One region of the Microbacterium sp. 71-36 genome, then DNA from elsewhere that is predicted to be linked to it. Evidence: predicted binding sites of a transcription regulator. Region 1 holds the regulator's gene; each other region holds the start of a gene.
What was found. Region 1 encodes HrcA, which represses chaperone genes, less so after heat shock. Its sites were predicted from a motif close to TTNGCACTCGNNNNNNNCGAGTGCNAA; they were not measured.
Positions count from the first base shown of each region.

Region 2: groL (chaperonin GroEL) is a predicted target of HrcA. The motif match lies at 4,218-4,244, and genes of this name have one in related genera.
Region 3: BGO45_RS05605 (Hsp20/alpha crystallin family protein) is a predicted target of HrcA. The motif match lies at 5,797-5,823, and genes of this name have one in related genera.

Region 1 covers NZ_MKTP01000001.1:309,583-317,363, forward strand. The annotation lists gene ybeY (rRNA maturation RNase YbeY) at 1-359, opposite strand, end outside; gene BGO45_RS01480 (PhoH family protein) at 356-1,387, opposite strand; gene BGO45_RS01485 (HIT domain-containing protein) at 1,437-1,784, opposite strand; gene BGO45_RS01490 (16S rRNA (uracil(1498)-N(3))-methyltransferase) at 1,836-2,570, opposite strand; gene dnaJ (molecular chaperone DnaJ) at 2,573-3,694, opposite strand; gene hrcA (heat-inducible transcriptional repressor HrcA) at 3,748-4,782, opposite strand; gene hemW (radical SAM family heme chaperone HemW) at 4,864-6,081, opposite strand; gene BGO45_RS01510 (DUF1990 family protein) at 6,081-6,725, opposite strand; gene lepA (translation elongation factor 4) at 6,750-7,781, opposite strand, start outside.
Region 2 covers NZ_MKTP01000001.1:917,957-925,737, forward strand. The annotation lists gene BGO45_RS04550 (response regulator transcription factor) at 1-467, shown strand, start outside; gene BGO45_RS04555 (cell wall metabolism sensor histidine kinase WalK) at 523-2,274, shown strand; gene groL (chaperonin GroEL) at 2,561-4,180, opposite strand; gene BGO45_RS04565 (cold-shock protein) at 4,355-4,558, opposite strand; gene BGO45_RS04570 (LytR C-terminal domain-containing protein) at 4,692-5,273, opposite strand; gene BGO45_RS04575 (DUF3263 domain-containing protein) at 5,309-5,563, opposite strand; gene BGO45_RS04580 (DUF2332 domain-containing protein) at 5,573-6,565, opposite strand; gene msrB (peptide-methionine (R)-S-oxide reductase MsrB) at 6,639-7,046, shown strand; gene BGO45_RS04590 (nitroreductase family protein) at 7,043-7,612, shown strand; gene BGO45_RS04595 (DMT family transporter) at 7,626-7,781, opposite strand, start outside.
Region 3 covers NZ_MKTP01000001.1:1,139,696-1,147,476, forward strand. The annotation lists gene BGO45_RS05575 (helix-turn-helix domain-containing protein) at 2-448, opposite strand; gene BGO45_RS05580 (glycosyltransferase) at 653-1,849, shown strand; gene BGO45_RS05585 (type III polyketide synthase) at 1,983-3,077, shown strand; gene BGO45_RS05590 (methyltransferase domain-containing protein) at 3,074-3,793, shown strand; gene BGO45_RS05595 (NAD(P)/FAD-dependent oxidoreductase) at 3,786-4,919, shown strand; gene BGO45_RS05600 (UbiA family prenyltransferase) at 4,912-5,739, opposite strand; gene BGO45_RS05605 (Hsp20/alpha crystallin family protein) at 5,909-6,364, shown strand; gene BGO45_RS05610 (iron-containing redox enzyme family protein) at 6,553-7,521, shown strand; gene BGO45_RS05615 (CDGSH iron-sulfur domain-containing protein) at 7,518-7,718, shown strand; gene BGO45_RS05620 (TetR/AcrR family transcriptional regulator) at 7,749-7,781, opposite strand, start outside.

The DNA.
Region 1 (7,781 bases):
TGCAGGAGGCCGTGGGTGGTGAGGAGGATGAGCTCGTCCTGCGTGGAGTGCTTCGCCGCGACGGCCTGCGTCTCGGCCACCGCCGGGCAGAGCACGATGTCGCCCAGCAGACCGGCCGGCGTCGGGGCGTCCTCGGTTCCGGGGCGCAGCTCGTCCATCGGGAAGCTCAGCACGTCGGTCGGACCGGGCTCGTCCATCCACTGCACGTGGAGCGACTCCATCGCGCCCTCGTCGACGAGCACGATGGCGACATCGGCGTCGGGGCTCACGTGGAGCTCGGCGAGGTTGTACTCCATCAGACGCAGCAGCACCTGCTCGTCGACGTCGTGGCCGGATTCGTTGTTGATCTCGATCGTCATGAAGAGCGGTTTCGTCTCGGGAGGTGATCGCGCGGACCCGCGGGACGGGCCGCGCCGCGGCGTTCGGCACGGTTGGCGAATTCGGATGCCTCGTCACGTTCGCGACGGGCCACGAGACGCTTCTCGTCGTATTCGCTGTACGCATCGACGATACGGCCCACGAGCGTGTGGCGCACGACGTCGGCGCTGGTGAGGTAGGAGAAGTGGATGTCGTCGATGTCGCCGAGCACGCGCGTGACCAGTCGGAGACCCGACGCCCCCTGCGGCAGGTCGATCTGCGTGATGTCGCCGGTGACGACCATGCGCGTGCCGAACCCGAGGCGGGTGAGGAACATCTTCATCTGCTCGGGCGTGGTGTTCTGCGCCTCGTCGAGGACGACGAACGAATCGTTCAGGGTGCGCCCGCGCATGTAGGCCAGCGGCGCGACCTCGATGGTGCCCGTGGCCATGAGCTTCGGCACGATGTCGGGGTCCATCATCTCGTTGAGCGCGTCGTAGAGCGGCCGCAGATAGGGATCGATCTTGTCGGTCAGGCTCCCGGGGAGGAACCCGAGACGCTCCCCCGCTTCGACGGCCGGGCGCGTCAGGATGATGCGGCTGACTTCTTTGCGCTGCAGGGCCTGGACGGCCTTCGCCATCGCGAGATAGGTCTTGCCGGTACCGGCGGGTCCGATGCCGAACACGATGGTGTTCTCTTCGATCGCGTCGACGTAGGCCTTCTGGCCCAGGGTCTTGGGACGGATGACCTTGCCGCGGGACGACAGGATCGCCTCGCCGAGGACCTCGGACGGGCGCGGGCCGCCGTCGGAGCGCAGCATACGGCTCGAGCTCGAGACGTCGGACGGGTCGAGCCCCTGGCCGCGGCGGGTCATGGTGAGCAGTTCTTCGACCAGGCCCTTGGCGGCCGTCACCGCCGCGGCTCCCCCGGAAAGGGTGATCTCGTTGCCGCGCACGTGCACGTCGACCTCGGGGTGCTCCTTCTCGACGACGCGCAGCAGGCGGTCCTGCGGGCCGAGGAGTTGGACCATGGCGACGCCGTCGGCGTACAGACGCTCGACGACGGGTTCTTCGGGGGAATCAGCCACCCGTGCTCTTTTCGTTCAGTCCGCCCGCGAGAACGTGGGCGTGTACATGGAAGACCGTCTGGCCGGCAGCGGCGCCGGTATTGAAGACGAGCCGGAAGTCGCCGTCGGCGTGTTCTGCGGCGACGGAGTTCGCCAATCCCACGATCTCGGTCAGCAGGTCGGGGTCGCCGGCGGCCAGCTCGACGACGTTGCGGTACTGCTCGGTCTTGGGGATCACGAGCAGGTGAACCGGCGCCTGCGGCGCGATGTCGCGGATCGCGAAGACGTTCTCGGTCTCGGCGACGATCTCGGCGGGGATCTCGCCCTGGAGGATGCGCGTGAAGATCGACGGCTCGGTCATGGCATCCAGTCTATCGACGGGGTCCGACAGAGGGCCGGGCGCGGTCGTCCGCTACCAGCGGCCGGTCGACGCCGAGAGCACGGAGATCGCCGCCGCGCCCGCGGTCGACGTGCGCAGGACCGTGTCGCCGAGGCGCACCAGGCGCGCGCCGGCCGTGCGCAGGGCGTCGAGCTCCTCGGGCGCGATCCCTCCTTCGGGTCCCACCACGAGCACGACGTCGCGATCGTCGAGCGGATCGGATGCCACGGCGGTCAGCCGCTCGACCGCGGACGGCTCCAGCACGAAGACGTTCGCCGTGCGCGCCCGCGCGACCAGATCCGCCAGGCGCGCGACACCCTCGACCTCGGGGACCCACGCGCGGTGCGCCTGCTTCGCGGCCTCACGGACGATCGTGCGCCAGCGGGCGAGACCCTTCTCCGCCTTGGCATCCCATCGCGACACGCTCCGCGCGGCCTGCCAGGGCACGATCACGTCGACCCCCAGCTCGGTCGCCGCCTGCACCGCGAGCTCATCGCGGTCGCCCTTCGCGAGCGCCTGGACGAGCACGATGCGGGGGGACGGTGCGGGGATCTCGGCGCGACCGGTGACCCGAACGTCCACCTGCTTCGGCGCCGCGGCCGTGACCACACCGTCGAGCCACACCCCGCGGCCGTCGCCCAGCGTCACCGGCTCGTCGACGCGGACGCGGCGCACCGCGGCGGCGTGGTGCGCCTCGGGTCCGGTCAGCACGACCACGTCGCCGACACCGGCGCCCGACGCGTCGTCGGTGACGAAATGCAGCGCCACGATCAGTGCCGGAAGCGGTCGCGGAACTTCGAGAACAGGCCCTGCTGGTGCTCGGCCAGGCGAGGCGCCGGCGCCTTCGTCCGCTTGGCGAACTCCTCGATGAGGGCGCGCTCCTTGTGGTCCAGACGGGTCGGGGTCACGACGTGCACGCCGACTTTCAGGTCGCCGCGCTGGCTGCCGCGCAGCGGCGTGATGCCGCGGCCCTTGATCGTGAGCACATCGCCGGACTGCACGCCCGCCCGCACCTCGAGGTCGACGCTGCCGTCGAGCGACTCGATCGTCGTGGTGGTGCCGAGGATGGCATCCGGCATCGACACCTCGAGGGTGGCGAGCAGGTCGTCGCCCTCGCGGCTGAACGCGTCGTGCGCCTCGACCGTGATCTCCAGGTACAGGTCGCCGTTGGGCCCGCCCGCGGGGCCGACCTCGCCCGAGCCGGGGAGCTGCAGGCGCAGGCCCGTCTCGACACCGGCGGGGATGTCCACCGACACCGTGCGGCGCGCCCGCACACGGCCCTGGCCCTGGCACGTCCCGCAGGGGTACGGGATGGTCGTGCCGTGTCCCTGGCAGACGCTGCAGGGCTGGCTGGTCACGACGTTGCCGAGGAGGCTGCGGACCGTGCGCTGCACGTGGCCCGAGCCGTGGCAGATGTCGCAGGTCACCTCGCTGGTCCCCGGTTGCGTGCACGCGCCCTGACAGGTCTCGCAGAGCACGGCGGTGTCGACCTCGAGGTCGCGGTGGACGCCGAAGACCACGTCGCCCAGCTGCAGAGTGACGCGGACGAGGGCGTCCTGGCCGCGCTCCCGGCGCGACCGGGGGCGCGGACCACGGCCGCCGCCGCCCTGGGCTCCGCCGAAGAACGTCTCGAAGATGTCGCTGAAGCCGCCGAAGCCGGCCGCTCCGCCGCCGCCGAAGGCGTTCTGGTCGCCGCCCATGTCGTAGCGGCGGCGCTGCTCGGGGTCGCTCAGCACGTCGTAGGCGTGGGTGACGAGCTTGAACCGCTCGGACGCGTCGGCGCCCGGGTTGACGTCGGGGTGCAGTTGACGGGCCAGGCGCCGGTACGCCTTCTTGATGTCTTCGGGGCTCGCGTCGCGTTCGACGCCGAGGACCTCGTAGTGGTCAGCCACAGTCGCCTTCCTGCCCGCTCATGCGGGGTCGATCCGTTTCGGTGCGGTGCCCGTCAACGAGCGGTCTCGTCGTCTTCGAGCATCCGGGTCAGGTAGTGCGCGACGGCACGGACCGCCGCGAGGTTGGAGGAGTAGTCCATCCGCGTGGGACCGAGGAGCCCCACGCGCGCGCCGCCGGCGGATCCGTCGTACCGACTGGCGAGGACGGATGCCTCCACCAGGCCGAACGGTTCGTTCTCCCGTCCGATGCTCGCCGAGAGGCCCTGCTCGTCGGCGACCATCTCGGTCATCAGCCGCAACAGGGTGACCTGCTCCTCGATGGCTTCGAGGAGCGGGTAGATGCTCCCCCGGAAGTCGGATTCGCGTTTCGCGAGGGTCGCCGCGCCGGCCATGACCAGACGGTCCTGGCGGAACTCCTCGAGTTCCTCCCCGACGACGCGCAGCACCGCATCCGCGATCGCGTCGAGAGCGTTTCCAGTGCGCGGACCGTCGGCCGTGGCGACCGCCTGCGCGCAGTCGGCGACACTCCGGCCGACCAGCAGCGCACCCACGCGAGCGCGCAACTGCACGATGTCGCTCTCGGTCGGCTCGATCGGCACGAGCGCGATGCGCTGTGAGACACGTCCGGTGTCGGTGACGAGGATGACGAGCACCCGAGGGCCGCCGAGGGCGACGAGCTCGACGTGCGAGAGGTTGGCGCGGGCGAACGAGGGGTACTGGACGATCGCGACCTGGCCGGTCAGCTGCGTCAGCGCCCGGACGGTGCGCGAGAGCAGATCGTCGAGGTCGCCCGCCTCATCGAGGAAAGAGGTGATGGCGCTGCGCTGCGCCGTCGACAGCGGTCGCAGCTCGGCGAGGTGGTCGACGAAGACGCGGTAGCCCTTGTCGGTGGGCACGCGGCCGGACGACGTGTGCGGCGCCACGATGAGGTCCTCGTCCTCGAGCAGCGCCATGTCGTTGCGGATCGTCGCCGCCGACACGCCGAAGGCGTGCCGTTCGACGATCGCCTTGCTTCCGACGGGCTCGCGCGTGTCGACGTAGTCCTGGACGATCGCGCGGAGCACCTGCAGGCCGCGTTCTGACACCATGGCCGGCTCCCTCCTTCTGGCACTCCGGACACCTGAGTGCCAATTCTAGAGCACCTGTCCGCCGCCGAGTCGGAAGCGCGCTCAGGCGGTGAGAGCCCGCACGACGGCGTCGGCGAGCAGCCGTCCACGACGTGTCAGGACGATGCGTCCGCGCACGGCGTCGGCGCCCTCGATGAGACCGTCGGCGATGAGGGATGCCACGGCCTTCCGGCCCTCGCCGAGCAGCTCGGACACCGGCAGGCCCTCGCGGATGCGGCTGCGCAGCAGCACGGACTCCAGGCGCCGGGCGGTCTCGTCGGGCCGCTCGCGTGCCGCCGCCGGGGACTCCCCCGCCGCCAGCCGCTGGGCGTAGGCCGCGGGATGCTTGACGTTCCACCAGCGGAGCCCGGCGACGTGGCTGTGCGCCCCGGGGCCGAAGCCCCACCAGTCCGTTCCCCGCCAGTAGGCGAGGTTGTGACGCGAGCGATGGGCGGGGTCGGTCGCCCAGTTCGACACCTCGTACCAGTCGTAGCCGGCGCCGGCGAGCAGGTCGTCGGCGAGCTCGTACATGTCGGCCTGGAGGTCGTCGTCCGGCATCTGCACCGCGCCCGAACGGATCTGCCGGGCGAGCTTCGTGCCGTCCTCGACGATCAGCGCGTACGCGGAGACGTGATCGGGCCGCAGCCCCGCGGCCGTCTCGAGAGACGCGCGCCAGTCGTCGAGCGACTCCCCCGGCGCACCGTAGATGAGATCGAGCGAGACGTCGAGCCCGGCGCGGCGGGCGGATGCCACCGCGGTCGCGACGTTGCGCGGGTCGTGCGTGCGGTCGAGCACCGCCAGGACGTGCGGCTGCGCGGACTGCATGCCGATCGACAGTCGCGTCACGCCGGCGGCCGCCAGCGTCTCGGCGACGCGGTCGTCGACCGTGTCGGGATTCGCCTCGACCGTGACCTCGGCTTCGTCGGCGATACCGAACTCGTCCCGGACCGATCCGAGCATGCGTGCGAGGTCGCCCGGCGGCAGCAGGGTGGGGGTCCCGCCTCCGAAGAACACGGTGGATGCCGCGCGCCGCGCGCCCGTGGCATCCATCACCGCGCCCGCCAGACGCACTTCGGCGGTGAGCGTGTCGGCGAAGTCCTCCTGCCGCGCCCCCCGCAGCTCGCTCGAGGTGTAGGTGTTGAAGTCGCAGTAGCCGCACCGGACACGGCAGAACGGCACGTGCAGGTAGACGCCGAAATCCGCGGCGGGATCGATGGACAGGTCGTCGGGCAGGTGTCCGTCGACGGGGGCCGGATCGCCGAGCGGGAGCGGTCCGCCCATCAGGACGTGTACAGCGGCGAGATCGCTCGCAGGTACCGCTGGAACAGTGCGCGACGGCGACGGCGGACGAGACCGAGGAACACGCGGTAGGACGGCGCCGTGGGACGGTCGAAAGCCCGCACCACGAACCACACCTCGTCGTTGTCGCGCCACTCGACCGAGAACAGCTCTTCGCCGCTGACGATCGAGTGTCCGACGGTGCCGAGGATGTATCCCACCCGTCGCGGCTCCTCGAACACCGAGATCACGCGCAGATGGGCGTCGGCCCGGTGCCCGTCGACCTTGCCGTGGACGCGGACGCTCGTGCCGGGGCGGACGAAGGGCGTGCCGTCGGCCGCGAACCGCTGCTCGGATTCGAGGCGACTGGGGGCGACCGGAGCGCCGTCGGCATCGAAAGCCACACCCGAGTAGCCGCCGTCGGTGGCCGGGCGCACGTCGCTGATGCTCAGCTCCTCGGACCGCAGCGGCGCCCAGGACAGCAACAGGTCGCCGGCGGCGGTGAACCGCTCCTCGCCGCTGCCGATGCGCCACGCCTCTTCCGCGGGCACCGAGTGCTCGGGCGGATACTGCATGAGGTCGTGCGCCTGGGTGGCGCCGACCGCCGCATAGTCGACCGTGTCGTCGGTGAAGTTCTGCCTGCGCATATCCACCCCTCTCGGTTGTGAGCGCTACTTCTTGGTCTCGACGTCGCCGGACAGGGCGGCGATGAACGCCTCCTGGGGAACCTCGACGCGACCCACCATCTTCATGCGCTTCTTGCCTTCCTTCTGCTTCTCGAGCAGCTTGCGCTTGCGGGTGATGTCACCGCCGTAGCACTTGGCCAGAACGTCTTTCCGGATCGCGCGGATGTTCTCGCGCGCGATGATGCGGGCGCCGATGGCGGCCTGGATGGGCACTTCGAACTGCTGCCGCGGGATGAGTTTGCGCAGGCGCTCGGTCATCATCGTGCCGTAGCCGTACGCCTTCTCGCGGTGGACGATCGAGCTGAAGGCATCCACCTTCTCGCCCTGCAGCAGGATGTCGACCTTCACGAGGTCGGCGGTCTGCTGACCGGCCGGTTCGTAGTCGAGGCTCGCGTACCCCTGCGTGCGGGACTTCAGGTGGTCGAAGAAATCGAAGACGATCTCGCCGAGCGGCATGTTGTAGCGGAGCTCGACGCGGTCTTCGCTGAGGTAGTCCATGCCGAGCAGGGTGCCGCGGCGCGACTGGCAGAGCTCCATGACCGTGCCTACGTAGTCCTTCGGAAGCAGGATGCCGACCTTCACGATGGGCTCGGACACTTCGGCGACGCGCCCGTCGGGGTATTCGCTCGGGTTGGTGACCGAGACGACCTCGCCGGTGTCGGTCGTGACCTCGTACGTCACCGACGGGGCGGTGGTGATGAGGTCGAGACCGAACTCGCGCGAGAGGCGCTCGGTGATGATCTCGAGGTGCAGGAGCCCCAGGAACCCGCAGCGGAAGCCGAAGCCCAGCGCGACCGAGGTCTCGGGCTCGTACTGCAGCGAGGCATCCGAGAGCTTCAGCTTGTCGAGGGCCTCGCGCAGCTCCGCGTAGTCGCTGCCGTCGATCGGGTAGATGCCCGAGAAGACCATGGGCTTCGGGTCGGTGTACCCGGCGAGGGCCTCGGTGGCGGGCTTGCGGTGATTGGTGATCGTGTCGCCGACCTTCGACTGCCGCACGTCCTTCACGCCGGTGATGAG
Region 2 (7,781 bases), 610 kb from region 1:
CCCCCATCCTCTTCCTCACCGCCAAGGACGAGACGGAGGACAAGATCACCGGACTGAACGCCGGCGGCGACGACTACGTCACGAAGCCGTTCAGCCTCGACGAGATCGTCGCCCGCATCCAGGCGATCCTCCGCCGGACGATGCAGGCGGACGAGGAGTCGGTGATCCGGACCGGCGAACTGACCATGGACCAGGACACGCACGACGTCAGCGTCGGCGACGTGTCGATCGACCTCAGCCCGACCGAGTTCAAGCTGCTTCGCTACCTGATGCTGAATCCGAACCGCGTGCTCTCGAAGGCACAGATCCTGGACCACGTCTGGGAGTACGACTTCAACGGCGACGCCGGCATCGTCGAGAGCTACATCTCGTACCTGCGACGCAAGATCGACCCGCACTCCACCGAGCCTCTGATCCAGACCAAGCGCGGCTTCGGCTACATGCTGAAGTCGGGCAAGACCGCCTGAGCGGAGCGCGATCCTGGAGAATTCCGACGATGCCCTGACGCACTGGTGGCGCCGGTTGAGCCTTCGCACGAAGGTCACCGGCGTCACGGTGACGCTGCTCGCCGTCGGGCTCGTGGCCGCCGGCATCGGCACGCTGGTGTTCCTGCGCACGACGCTGATCGACAACCTGGACGAGCAGCTCAAGCAGCAGGCGGCCAGCAACATCGCCAACAGCGTGTTCGTCACGAACGAGGTCGACGGCGGACTGGCTTTCACGCAGGTCGACAACGCCCCGCCGATCGGCTCGATGGTGGTCGTCTACGGCCCCGACGCGCAGCGCGTGGCGTTCTACAACGGCACGGGCGCGAAGACCGTGCCCCAGCTGCCGGACACCTTCTCGGTGGAGCAGACCTACAGCCAGGTCGACCGGCGGATCGAGCTCGAAGATCCGGTGTCCGGGCAGCACTTCCTGGCGCGCGTGGGGCTGTTGCAGGTCCCGGGCAACAACAGCTTCTACACGCAGATGGTCGTCCAGCCGTTGGCGCCGACCGACCGTATCGTCGCGGCGTACGTGGGCATCTACGGCTTCGTGGCGTTGCTGATCCTCATCGCCAGTGCTCTGCTGACCCGCGCCCTCGTGACGCTGACCTTCCGCAGTCTCGGTCAGGTCGAGACGACCGCCATGGACATCGCGGCGGGCGACTTCAGTCAGCGTCTGACCGACATCGTCCCCGACACCGAGGTCGGTCGCCTCAAAGCGGCGATCAACGCGATGCTCGCGCGCATCGACGGCGCCCTCACCCAGCGGGATGCCACGGTCCGGCAGATGCGCCGGTTCATCGGCGACGCGAGCCACGAACTGCGCACCCCCCTCGTGACGATGCGCGGGTACGCCGAGCTCTACCGCATGGGGGCGATCCGCTCGGACGAGGACGTCGCCCAGGCGATGGAGCGCATCGAGAAGGAAGCCATCCGCATGGGGGCGCTCGTCGAGGACCTCCTCGCGCTCGCCCGCCTGGACGAGCGGCGCGACGTGGCCATCACGACCCTCGATCTGCGTCCCATCGCGCGGGATGCCGCGCTAGACCTGCGCGTGACCTCCCCGCAACGCGAGGTCACCGTCGACGACACGACCAGTCGCGCCGCCATCGTGCTGCCGGTCATGAGGCTCGATCCCGAGCTTCCGGCGGAGGACGGCTCGTCGACATCGGGGCGCCGCCGGACGGCGCCGACCACCTCGGCGATGGCCATCGCCGGTGCGACGCTGTCACGGCTCCGGCGCCGACGGGATGCCGCCGAGCCTCCCGCGCCGGAGACCGAGAACGTGTCGCGGGGCACGGCCGATGCGGGCCCGCCGCCCCGACGCGTGACGAGCCTCGCGCCGATCGTCCTGGGCGACGAGAACCGGGTCCGCCAGGTCGTCGCGAATCTGCTCGGCAACGCGCGACGGTTCACCGCGGACGACTCCCCGATCGGCTTGCGGGTGGGGGTGGATGCCGAGACCGACATGGGATGGATCGAGATCATCGACCACGGCGAGGGCGTGCCGGAACAGATCCGCGAGCAGATCTTCCAGCGGTTCTGGCGGGCCGACACCTCGCGCACCCGTGAGACGGGCGGCTCCGGCCTGGGACTGTCGATCGTGGCATCCATCGTCGATCTGCTGCACGGGAAGGTCGAAGTTCTCGACACCCCCGGCGGCGGCGCGACGTTCCGCGTCTCGCTGCCGCTCGCGGAGCGCCGGGATGCCAGTGAGCACGCGCTCATCACGACCCAGCCGTTGGAGCGCCTCCCCGAGGCGCTGCGTCCCGACGTCGCCGACGAGTAGACCCGCCGCGCGCCGCCGCGCCGGGCGGTGACGCGCCCCGCCGGGAGGTGACGGGCCGCGCGGTGCTGCCCTGGCCCGCGCCGCGCAACGCTGGCCCGCGCCGCGCCGCGCTGACTTCGGGCGAATGCCCGCGCCAACCCTGCACACGCGTGCATTCGTGCCAAGTCAACACTGACCGAAACAGCCCGCGGCAGGGCCACGGAGGCGAAGCCTCGTGGCCTCGCGCCCGGACGCGAGAACGCCCCCTCCCGAAGGAGGGGGCGTTCTCTGGTCGCTCAGGCGTGGATCAGAAGTCCATGCCACCGGTCGGGTCGCCCGCGGGAGCGGCGGCCTTCTCGGGCTTGTCGGCGACGACGGCCTCGGTGGTGAGGAAGAGGCCGGCGATCGACGCGGCGTTCTGCAGCGCGGAGCGGGTCACCTTGGCGGGGTCGATGATGCCCTGCGCGAACAGGTCACCGTACTCACCGGTCGCGGCGTTGAGGCCGTGGCCGACGGGCAGCTCGGAGACCTTGTTGGCGACGACACCGGGCTCGAGACCGGCGTTCAGCGCGATCTGCTTCAGCGGAGCCTCGATGGCGACACGCACGATGTTCGCACCCGTGGCCTCGTCACCGACGAGCTCGAGGTTCGCCAGCGCCGTCTTGCCGGCCTGGATGAGCGCGACGCCACCACCGGCGACGACACCCTCTTCCACGGCGGCCTTGGCGTTGCGCACGGCGTCCTCGATGCGGTGCTTGCGCTCCTTGAGCTCCACCTCGGTCGCGGCACCGGCCTTGATGACGGCGACGCCACCGGCGAGCTTGGCGAGGCGCTCCTGGAGCTTCTCGCGGTCGTAGTCGCTGTCGGTGTTCTCGATCTCGCGGCGGATCTGGGTCACGCGACCCTCGATCAGCGCGGAGTCACCGGCACCCTCGACGATGGTCGTCTCGTCCTTGGTGATGATGACCTTGCGCGCACGGCCGAGCAGGTCGACGGTGGCGTTCTCGAGCTTGAGGCCCACCTCTTCGGTGATGACCTGGCCGCCGGTGAGGATCGCGATGTCCTGCAGCTGCGCCTTGCGACGGTCGCCGAAGCCGGGAGCCTTGACGGCGACCGACTTGAAGATGCCGCGGATCTTGTTGAGCACGAGCGTCGCGAGAGCCTCGCCCTCGACGTCCTCGGCGATGATGAGGAGCTCCTTGCCCTCCTGGATCACCTTGTCGACGATGGGCAGAAGGTCCTTGATGTTCGAGATCTTCTGGTTCGCGATCAGGATGTACGGGTCTTCGAAGACCGCTTCCTGACGCTCGGGGTCGGTGACGAAGTAGGGGTTGATGTAACCCTTGTCGAAGCGCATGCCCTCGGTGAGCTCGAGCTCGGTGCCGAAGGTGTTGCTCTCCTCGACGGTGACGACGCCTTCCTTGCCCACCTTGTCGATGGCCTCGGCGATGAGCTCGCCGATCGCGGGGTCGGCGGCGGAGATCGACGCGGTCGCGGCGATCTGCTCCTTGGACTCGACCTCCTTGGCGGAGGAGAGCAGCTCGTCGGTGACGGCCTTGACGGCCTTCTCGATGCCCTTCTTGAGCGAGATGGGGTCGGCGCCGGCCGCGACGTTGCGCAGGCCCTCGCGCACGAGCGCCTGAGCGAGGACGGTCGCGGTGGTGGTTCCGTCACCGGCGACGTCATCGGTCTTCTTGGCGACCTCCTTGACCAGCTCGGCGCCGATCTTCTCGTACGGGTCGTCGAGCTCGATCTCCTTGGCGATCGAGACACCGTCGTTCGTGATCGTGGGGGCGCCCCACTTCTTCTCGAGCACGACGTTGCGACCGCGGGGGCCCAGGGTCACCTTGACGGCGTCGGCCAGGGTGTTGAGGCCGCGCTCGAGACCGCGACGGGCCTCTTCGTCGAAAGCGATGATCTTTGCCATAAGTGTGTCGTCCCTCCCGGACGGGTGACTTCCAGATTTGGCACTCGACGAAAGCGAGTGCTAACTCATTCTGGCACTCGCCCCTGGGGAGTGCAAGCCACGCGAGACGCCGGGAGACGACGACGCCGCGGCCCCCGAGAGCGGGGACCGCGGCGTGCGGGAAAGGGAGGGAGGTCAGGCGATGAGGCGCACCGACTCGGCCTGCGGGCCTTTCTGGCCGGACCCGACCGTGAACTCCACGGACTGTCCTTCCTCGAGGACCCGGAAGCCGGACATCTCGATGTTCGAGTAGTGGACGAAGACGTCCTGGCCGTCCGTCACGGTGATGAAACCGTAACCCTTCTCGGCGTTGAACCATTTGACGGTGCCCTGGGCCATGCGAACTCTCCTGTTGCTGAACGACGAGGTCATCGTAAGCACGAGGAACCGCGTGATTCCGGCCCGGGGAGCCATTGTTGACACGGCGGCATCCAACTTTTTACGCCGCGGAAACACGCGCCGCCGCGGGGGCTCAGGGGGTGGGCTCGGAGGCCCTGTCGAGACCGATCACCACGACCAGGCGCTTCTCGGCGCTCTCGTCGTCCGAGGTGTTCGGATCATCCGTCGGCTGGAGGAAATCGCTCTGCGCGACCTCCGCGCCGCCGATCGCGGCAGCGAGGCCGCGCGCGGCCTGTTCGTCAGCGGGTGTCCGGTAGTACACGGTCGTCGTCGCGAAGTCGGTCGTGTCGGAGTCGCCGGTCTGGACGATGTCGCCCGACCACCCGAGCGCCACGATCTGATCGCGCAGGTTGCCCGCGAGCCCCTCGTCGGCGGTGCCGTTGAGCACGACGACGGAGTAAGAGGTGTCGATGGCCGGTGGAGTGGTCTCGGAAACGGTCGGCGTCGGCTCCGGGTCGGAAGCCGTCGAGATGCGCCCGGAGGCCACCAGCACCCCGAAGATCCCCACGATGACCAGCACGATCGTGGCCAGTGTGGCCCAGAGGAAGATGAGCCATCCGCGGGAGCGGGGGCGCTCGGCGCGGTGGGCACCAACGCGGCCGTCACCGTCCGCAAGGTCGTCGAAGCGATCCCGAGGGAAGGTCGATCTGGGCATTGGACGATGCTACCGGTCGGTGCCCGAGCGTCCGATCAGCGTGACGCCGTGCGCCCGAGGCGCGCGCGGTGGTGCTCAGCGGCCTCCTCGCGGCGACGACGGAGGCGCCGCACGAGCATGGGGTCGGACGCCAGGGCCGCCGGATCGTCGAGCAGACGCCCCAGCAACTGGTAGTAACGGGCCGGCGAGAGGTCGAACTCCGCGCGGATCGCCTCCTCCTTCGCACCGCCGTGGCGACGCCACTCCCCCTCGAAGACGAGGAAGGCGCGGTCGCGGTCGGAGAGAGGCACGACGCCACGCTACTGCGCGCGATACGCGGATCCCGGATGCCACGCCACCCAGGCACCGAGCGGATCGACGCTGGCGAGCACCGCGCCGTCGAGCGCGAGGGCGAAGCCCCCGGGACGCAGCTCAGGAGCCGTGGCCCACGCCTCGTGGAGGCCCGCGGCATCCAGGGTCACCCACCGCCCCGCGGTTCGGGCCGCCGCGATGATGTCGCCGCGGTGACGGCGCGGGACATGGACGAGGACGCCGGGCGTCGTCACCACGATCGTGGCGTCGCGCGGGGCGCGGGCGACGAGGTCCGGCAGGGCGGCCGCCCCGTCGCCGGCCAGGAGCAGCGGCGGGTCGGCGGCAGCGATGTCGAGGGCCGCCGTGATGCGCTCGCGTCGCCCCTCCTCCCCCGGCCACACCAGCCCGGTGAGCCAGGCACGGTCGCCCTCGTCGCGCGCATCGAGCGGCTGCAGGTCGATGCCCGCCCGCCAGACGACGTCGGGGAGGCGCAGGGACGGATCGCCCTCGAGGTCGGACTCGAGGATCACCGGGCTCGGCCCGTCCGACGGGTCGAGGCTCCTCACGACGCCGCCGGGGGTCCGGAAACGATACGAGTAGCGGTCCGGGTACAGGCAGAGTCCGGCACTCGCGCCGATCTCGATCAGCGCGATCGGCCCCTCGATGAGCGACAGCGCGGGGAGCAGTGCGGCGCACCGCAGCGGCTCGTTGGTCTGCAGGGCGCGCCGCCCGCACTCCGCGACGATGACGTCGGCGTGCGCGACGATCCAGGCGGCCCACGCGTCGTCCGCGTCCATGGGCGCTCCGAGGAGACGCAGAACGGCGAAGACGAGCGGCGGCTGGCGATGCGTGTCCGGGATCCGCGCCAGGACCTCGGCCACGTCCGGGTCGGTCTCGACCCGTCGCGCCCACTCCTCGTACACCCGGGAGCGGCCGGGGGCCTCCTCGCGAGCGAAGCGTCCGTAGCGGGCGACGACGGCGGTCACGGCATCCTGGTCCATCCCGGCGATTATGCCGTGACGGGCATCGCGGGTCCTGGACACGCGACAATGGAGGGGACGAAGGAGACCATCCATGACCTACGCCGTCGAAAAGTCCGACGACCAGTGGCGGGCAGAACTCACGCCCGACCAGTACGCGGTGCTGCGCCAGGCCGGCACCGAGCGCGCCTGGACCGGCGAGCTGCTCGATGAGAGCCGCGCCGGCCTCTACACGTGCGCCGCGTGCGGTGCCGAGCTGTTCCAGAGCGGCACGAAGTTCGACTCGCACTGCGGGTGGCCGAGCTTCTACGAGTCGGTGCGCCCCGAAGCGGTCGAGCTGATCGAAGACAACAGTCACGGCATGCAGCGCACCGAGGTGCGCTGCGCGAACTGCGGCTCTCACCTCGGTCACGTCTTCCCCGACGGCTTCGGCACGCCCACCGGCGACCGCTACTGCATGAACTCCCTGTCGCTCAGCTTCACCCCCGCCGACGAGGCATGAGCGCGCTGGAGGCGATGCGCGACCGCCGGTCGTGGTCGAAGGTCACCGACCTCGCCCCCACCGGACCCGAGCTCGAGGCGTTCGTCGCCGCGGCCGGACGCGTGGCCGACCACAAGTCGCTGCGGCCGTGGCGGCTCATCGAGATCCGCGGCGCCGACCGCGACGTCCTCGCGCGCGCTCTGAACAAGGCCGACGGCAAGAAGGGGTACTCCTCCAAGCCGCGTCGCGCGCCGCTGATCATCGCGGTGGTGGCCGATCTCAGCTCGAAGAAGATCCCCGCGTGGGAGCAGGAGGCCGTGGCATCCGGGGTCGCCCACATGCTCAGTCTCGCTCTCGACGAGGCCGGCTTCGGCGTCTTCTGGCGCACCGACGACAACACCCGCGGCAAGGTTCTCGCCAAGGCCCACGGGCTGGCCAAGGGCGAGGTCCTGCTGGGGTGGCTGTACGTCGGGGGCAAGCCGGTGCGTTCCCGCCCGACCCGGCGCAAGACCGTGGATGCCGCGAAGCACCTGTCCCGGATGCCGGGCGGCAAGAAGCGTCGGAAGGTCGACGAGGCGCGCCTCTGACCCGCGGCGGCGATCAGCGCGCGGGTCGTCGGCTCCCCCACGGCACCGCCGCGACGACGACTCCGCTGATCGCCACCGCCGCCGCCACCACGGCCACGAGCACCGGCGGTGCCGCGGGCGCGGGCCAGACGGCATCCAGGATCACCGAGGTCGTGAGCAGGCCCACGAC
Region 3 (7,781 bases), 830 kb from region 1:
GTCAGCCGGCCGCCGCGCCGGCGGCGGTGAGGGTCCGCAAGGCGGCGGCGACCCGGTCCGCTTCCGCGGGGTCCATCTCCGCGATCGCGGCTTCCACCGCGTTGTCGAAACCGCGCAGCGAACACCACGGCGGCGAGGTCAGGTCCACCGTCGCGGTGATGTGGTTGACGCGGCGATCCTCGTCATCGAGGTCGCGACGGACGGCTCCGCGCTGGACGAGACGGTCGATGAGCGTCGTCACCCCGGCGGAGGTGATGCCGAGGTGGTCGCGCACGTGCGAGGGCCGAGCCCCGGGATTCTCGGCGACGAAGATGAGGGCCTTCGCGTCGAGCTCGTTGAGCGAGAGGGCGCGCCGCGCCTCCGCGGTCGCGGCACGACGTGCGTCGTCGTAGGCCAGGAGCGCGCGCGCGAGGTCCGAAGTCGTCGACGCGTCCGTGGAATTCTGCACGACCCCCGATCGTACCGGTGCGATGCCCGGTGCGCGGACGCCGGGGTCGGTGCGTTGCGCCGCGTCCGTCGGCCCACGCGTTCACGCAATGGTCTTCACGGCGTAACCCGCGACCCGGGGTCGAACCCTCAGCATGGGGAAACCGCAATCGCGGTGATCGATTCGGCTCCGCCCGGCGGCGCCCGTCCACGGAAAGCGATCGCGATGAACCGACCCGTGCGCGTGCTGTCCCTGTACGAGGGATTCTTCGCCGGAGGAGCCCGTATCCTCCATTCCGACGTCGTCGCGGGGCTCCACAGCGGCGGAGGGCAGGACCATCGCGTCCTCTCCCTGACGGCCGCGGCCCGCCGGGACGCCTCGCTGCAGCACGCGCACGACGACACCCGGTTCCGCACCCTCCGCGGCGCGGGAGTGTGCATCGACACCTTCGACCGCATCGCCGGCGACCAGCCGATCACTCCGGACTCCTTCAGCCGGGCCGAGCTCGCGCACGCGGCGTCCCTCATCGCGGATGCCGACATCGTGCTGTCCCTGAAGGAGCAGCCGCTGAGCCTGATCATCGCCCTCCAACGGGCGGGCATGCTGCCCGACCGCCCCACGGCCGCCTGCCTGCACCGCTCGGACCCGACGCACTCCGGCCCCGCCCTGGGGTGGCTGGTCGAGGCGGGCGCGTCCGGCGCGGTCTCCGCCACCATCTCGTGCGCGGAATCGACCTCGATGGCCTACACGCGCGCGGGCGTGTCGACGACGCACGCCTGGGTGATCGACAACGGGATCGACACGCGCCGGTTCCGTCCCGGCACCCGCTCCGAGCGGCGCCGCATCCGGGAATCCCTCGGCATCCCCGAGACGGCGTCCGTGGTGATGCTCGCCGCGCGGTTCGACGCGATGAAGGACCCGGGCCTCTTCCTGGATGCCGTGGCCCGGCACTCGCGGCGCCACCCGGGCGCGCACTACGTGCTGTGCGGGTCGGGCATGACGTTCGCCAACCCCGGGTTCGCGGCACTCGTCGCCGACGCCGGACTGGACGCGGGCGTCGCCCTGCATGCGCTCGGGCTGCGGGAGGACATGCCCGCGCTCTACCGGATCGCCGACGTCGTCGCGCTCACCAGCGCGTTCGGCGAGGCCTCGCCCCTGTGCCTCGCCGAGGGCGCGGCGTCCGGAGCGATCCCGATCACGACCGACGTCGGGGACGCCGCCCGGGTCGTCGCGGGGTTCGGGCTCGTGACCCCGCGCGACGCCGACCTGATCGCGGCAACCTGGCAGGAGGCCCTGACCCGCCGCATCGAGTTGCGGTCGGCGGCGATCTCGGCCCGCGCGCGCCTGGACCGTCGACGGATGGTCGCCGACTACCGCGGCGCGATCGAGGAGCTCGTGCTGCCCGAGGTGCTCGCGGCCTGACGCCCGCAGGCCAGGGCCCCGGGGCAGGACCGACGCCCGCGCCATCCTCCGACGGACCCTCGGCACCATAGACGGCGGGTCGCGGCGGCACCATCCCCGCCGCGGCTGCCCGCGACCGTGTCTACAGTGAGTCATGACCGCGAGCATCCTCTCGATCGGCACGGCTCTGCCCCGCACCCGTGTGCCCCAGTCGGCGCTGCGCGACCTCTTCGCCGCCCAGCCCGGATTCGATCGCCGCAGCCAGCGTCTCGTGGGCGCGGCCTTCGACGCCGCGGCGATCGACACCCGCCACACGGTGCTGCCGCAGTTGGCCGGAGGTGCGGCCGACGGGCTCGCGGCGCTGTCGGACGGCGAGTTGACGATGCCGCCCACGGGCGCCCGCAACGACGAGTACCGCAGGACCGCACCGGCCCTGTTCGCCGAGGCCGCCGCGTCCGCGGTGGACGGCTCGGGACTCGGCCGCGAGGCCGTGACCCATGTGGTCACGGTGTCGTGCACGGGCATGTTCGCCCCGGGGCCGGACTACCTCCTCGTGCGCGACCTCGGCCTGTCCCCCTCCGTCGAGCGGTACCACCTCGGGTTCATCGGGTGCGCGGCCGCGATTCCGGCCCTGCGCCTCGCGGCGCGGATCGTCGCGGCCGACCCCGCCGCCGTCGTGCTCGTCGCGGCCGCGGAGCTGTGCTCCCTGCACTGGCAGACGTCGTCGCATCCCGACCAGATCGTCGCCGCGTCAGTGTTCGCCGACGGCGCTGCGGCGGCGATCGTGGCCGCGGCGGACGTCGACCGGCCGGGACTCGACCTGGAGGGCTTCGCGACGTTCGTCACCGACGACGGCGAGAAGGACATGTCCTGGACCGTGGGCGATTCGGGCTTCGAGATGACCCTCACGCCCGAGGTGCCGCGCATCATCGGGCGCGAGATCGCGGCGATCGCGGCCGACGTGCTCGGCGACCTCGCCGAGGTCGACGCCTGGGCCGTGCATCCGGGCGGTCGGAGCATCCTCGACCGGGTCGAATCGGCCCTGAACCTGGATGCCACGGCCCTCGCGCCCTCGCGCGAGGTGCTGCGGGCGCACGGCAACATGTCGAGCGCCACGCTGCTGTTCATCCTGCGCGATCTGCTCGCCGACGCGGCGCGCGCCGACGGCGACCGCGTCGCCGCGCTGGCCTTCGGTCCGGGACTGACGGTGGAGGCGGCGCGCCTCGTGCTGCGCCGACCGACGGCGTGAGCGGCGGGGTGTGGCGCGGGCTCGCGCGACGCGACACGGCGCTCGTCGAGCTGATGGACGACCCCGGATGCGACCCGCGTGTCCTCGCGGCGACCTATCGCCGGTTCGACCTCGTGAACCGCGCGGTGTCGGGGTGGGGCGGCGTGTATCGCGCGCACGTTCGACCGCGGCTTCGCGCACTCGGACGGCCGGCCCGCGTGCTCGACCTCGGGTGCGGCGGTGGCGATGTCGTGGCGCGTCTCGCGGGGCTCGCTGCCCATGACGGTCTCGACGTCGAGTGGGTGGGCGCGGATCCGGATCCCCGGGCGCTCGAGGCGGCCCGGGAGCGCGAGCGGCCCGGGGTGAGGTTCGTGTCGCGCGGCTCGGCGGAGCTGCTCGCCGGCGGGGAACGGTTCGACCTCGTGCTGTCGAACCACGTGCTGCATCACCTCGACAGCGCGCAGCTGCGGGAGTTCACGGACGACTCGCGAGCCCTTGCGCGGTCCGCCGTGCTGCACGCCGACATCGCCCGGAGCCGCCTCGCGTACGGCCTGTACGCCGCCGGGGTGACTCCGCTCGCGCCGGGTACGTTCCTGCGCACCGACGGCCTCCGATCGATCCGACGCAGCTACCGGGCGGACGAACTCGCCCGGGCGCTGGGCGACCCGTGGAGGGTCGTGACTCCCGCACCGTTCCGCGTGCTCGCGATCACCGAGGGCACGGCCGACCGTGGCTGACGTGCTGATCGTCGGGGCGGGGCCCGTCGGGCTCGCGCTCGGCGCCGACCTGCGCGCCCGCGGCGTCGACGTGGCGATCCTCGAGCGACGGAGCGAACCGGATGCCGGCACGCGGGCGATCGGCATCCACTCTCCGTCCCTCGCGCACCTGGAGTACTCGGGGGCGACCGATGCGCTCCTCGCGCGTGCGGTCAGGATCCGCCGCGGGGAGGCGCGGGCGGACGGGAACGTGCTTGCGGCGATCCGCTTCGATCGGCTGCGCGCGCGGCACCCGTACGTCGCGGCGCTGCCGCAGGCCGACACCGTGGACGTGCTCACCCGCCTCGCGCCGCCCGTGGAGCGGGGCGTGCGGGTGACCGGGCTCCGTCAGGACGGCGTTTCGGTGAGGGTGCGGGGATCCGGACCGGACGGCGAGGTCGAACGCCGCGCGAAGGTCGTCGTCGTGGCATCCGGATGGGCGGGGCGCGAGCTCGTGTATCGGCCCGGAGCCGTGCGCACGCGGCACTACCCCGATCGATACGCGATGGTCGACGTCGCTGCTCCCGGCGATGCGACGGCGCTCGTCCACCTCGAGCGCGAGGGGGTCGTCGAGTCGTTCCCGCTGCCGGGCGGGCGGCGGCGCCTCGTCGCCTGGGCGGGCACGTCGGATGTTCCGGATGCCGCCGGCTTCCTGCGCGCGGCCCTCGCCGATCGCGTGGGTCTCGACGTGGACACGTCGGCCGCGTCGACGTTCCGCGTGCGGCGGGCGGTGGCTCCCGCGCTGCGGCGCGGGCGGGTGATCGTCGTCGGCGATGCGGCGCACGAGGTCAGTCCGATCGGCGGGCAGGGCATGAACCTCGGGCTCCTGGACGCCCTGACGCTGTCGCCGCTGCTGGCCGAATGGCTGCACGGGGACGAGCCGGACGGGTGGGCCGCGTGGGAACGGGGGCGGCTCGCTTCGGCTCGGCACGCGGCGCGCCTGGCGTTCCTCAACACGATGCTGGGACGCGGTGCCTCGACCCGCGGACACGCCGCACGGTCGTTCGCACTGCGCACCGTGCTCCGCGGCCCGGGGGCGGCGGCGTTCACACGCGCCTACGCGATGGACTTCGACGCCGCCGCGCGGACGGCGGGCCGGGTCACGTGACGACGAGCTGTACGGCCAGCAGGAGCGCCGCGAACATCGTCAGCTGGAACACCGCGCGCCCCGGTGGACGCCACAGGGCGAGGGCGATCGTCGCCGCCGCGACGAGCACGGCCGCCGCGAAGAAGACGGCTCCGACGACACCCCCGCCCGACCCGGCGAAGACGGCGACGGCGCCCAGGACGATGCCCGCTGCGGCGGCGACCACGCTGACACGGGCACCGAGGCGGTGCGGCAGCCCGCGCACCCCCGTGGCGCGGTCGTCATCCAGATCGCGGACGACGTTCGTGAGGTGCACGGCCGCACCGAGCGCCGCCCCCGCCACGGACGCCCACGGCGCGGCGAGCGCCGGCTCCGGTGACGCGAGGGTCGCGAACGACGGGAAGAGCCCGAAGCTGAGCAGGAACGGCGCGATCGATACAGGGGTCGACTTCAGCCCCGCGTTGTAGGCCCAGGCCGAGGCGAGCGCAATCGCGTGGGCGGCGACGAACCCCGGTCCGAGCGGCACAGAAAGCGCCAGGGCCACGACGAGGGAGGCCACGGCCACACCGAGCGCGCCCTCCGGAGTCACCGCTCCGCGGGCGATCGGCTTGTCGGTGCGCCCGACAGCGACATCGCGGGCCGCGTCGATCGCGTCGTTCGAGAGCCCGACGGAGACCTGCCCGGCGAAGACGGCGACGACCAACAGGATCAGCCGCCCGGGATCGAGACCCGCGGCGATGCCGAGCGCGAGCGACAGCGTCGTGACGACGAGCGTGGGCCCGGGATGCGTCGCGCCCCAGAGCGCCCGCACGAGCGGCGGCTTGACGGGGACGGGGGGCACGGGATGACGGTACCGCGTCTCCCCCGCGGGAGAGGTCGGGGCAGGCGGACCGACCTCTTGGCACTCTCGACACGAGAGTGCTAATCTGACATCAAGTTGAGCGCGATGCACTCAACTTCTGAGAACTCTCCGGATGGCGTATCCGGACCGATCGAAAAGGAGAACGACCATGGCCACTCACGACCCCTTCCGCGACCTCGACCGCCTCGCGTCCACGCTCCTCGACGCCCGCCGCGGCGGTGGTCCGCGCCGCATGCCGATGGATCTGTACCGCGACGGCGACCACTACGTCCTGAACGCCGACCTCCCGGGCGTCGACCCCGGCTCGGTCGACATCGACGTCGACGGGCAGCTGCTCACCATCCGCGCCGAGCGCACGCTCGCCTCGGGCGACGACGTCAAGTGGATCACCCGCGAGCGCGAGACCGCCTCGTTCGTCCGCCAGCTGAACCTCGGCCAGGGCATCGACACCGAGCGCATCAGCGCCGCGTACCGCAACGGCGTGCTGTCGGTCACGATTCCGGTGAGTGAGAAGGCCAAGCCGCGTCGGATCGCGGTCGCGACCGACGACGGGAACGACCTCATCCAGGCCCACGAGAGCACCCCGCAGCCGATCGAGCAGTGATCGCCGGGAGGGGGCGACCGCCGGGTCGCCCCCTCCCCCTTGTCAAGGGGCTCGGTGATACGGCGAGGCGCCCGCAGAGTGCCCGGGTGTCCGCGATCCTCTCCCCCCACCACCCGCCGGCCGTCGTCGACGCCGATGACGTGCCCGCCCTCCCCTTCACGCCCCGCGGCCCGGTGAGCGCCGCCGTCCTGCACCACCTCAGCACGGGCGCGGCCACGAACCACACGGTTCTCGCCGACGCGGCCGTCGCTGCATCCTCCGACGTCGAGACCGACGACGACATCCAGCTGGCCCTGTTCGCGCTCTACGCCTCGGCCTACGGATCGATCGCGGCGTTCGACCCGGAACTCGAGTGGGACCCCTCGCTCCTCGCCACACGCGCGGTCATCGAGCGGGCGTTCGAGGCGGCTCTCCGTGCCCGCCTCCCCGAGCCCGAACTCCCGGCGCCGACCGCGGATGCCGTCGCCCGTGCGCTGTTCGCGCTGACCGCCGCCGACACCGGCCCGAGCCTTTCGCGCCACCTCGCGAAGAAGGCGTCGCTCGATCAGGCGCACGAGTTCCTCGTGCACCGGACCATCTACACGCTGCGCGAGGCAGACCCGCACTCGTGGGCGATCCCGCGGCTGACCGGTCGCCCCAAGGCCGCGCTCGTCGAGATCCAGTCCGACGAGTACGGCGGCGGCAACCCCGAACGCGTGCACGCCGCGCTGTTCGCCCGGGCCGTCCGCGGAGCCGGCCTCTCCGACGCTTACGGCGCCTACGTCGACGACGTCCCCGCGGTGACGCTCGCCTCCCATAACGCCATGTCGATGTTCGGCCTCAACCGGCGCCTCCTCGGCGCGATCGTCGGCCACCTCGCCGCTTTCGAGATGACCTCGTCGATCCCCAACCGCCTGTACGCCGAGGGGCTCCGCCGCCTCGGGTTCGGCGACGACGTCTGCGGCTACTTCGACGAGCATGTCGAGGCCGACGCCGTCCACGAGCAGATCGCCGCGCGCGATCTCGCGGGCACCCTCGCCGAGGACCGTCCCGACCTGCTCCCCGACATCCTTTTCGGTGCCGCGGCCTGCCTCAGCGTCGACGGTCGCGTCGGCGAGCACCTGCTCGACGCCTGGTCACGGGGAGAGTCGTCGCTGCGCCCGGAGGAGGTCCGTTGACCTCGGAGGCACCGCGGATCACCGCGTACCCCGACGGCCCGCTCCTCGTGCGGGGCGACGTCGACCTGCGCGACGCCGACGGGAACCCGATCGAGAGGCGGCGACGCACGGTCGCCCTGTGCCGCTGCGGCCTGTCGACGATCAAGCCGTTCTGCGACGGCACCCACAAGCCCGCGGGGTTCCGCACCGACGACTGACGTGGGGCGCCCCGACCACGCCGGACACCGTCAGTCCGCGGCGCGCTCCTCCTCCGTCGGCCG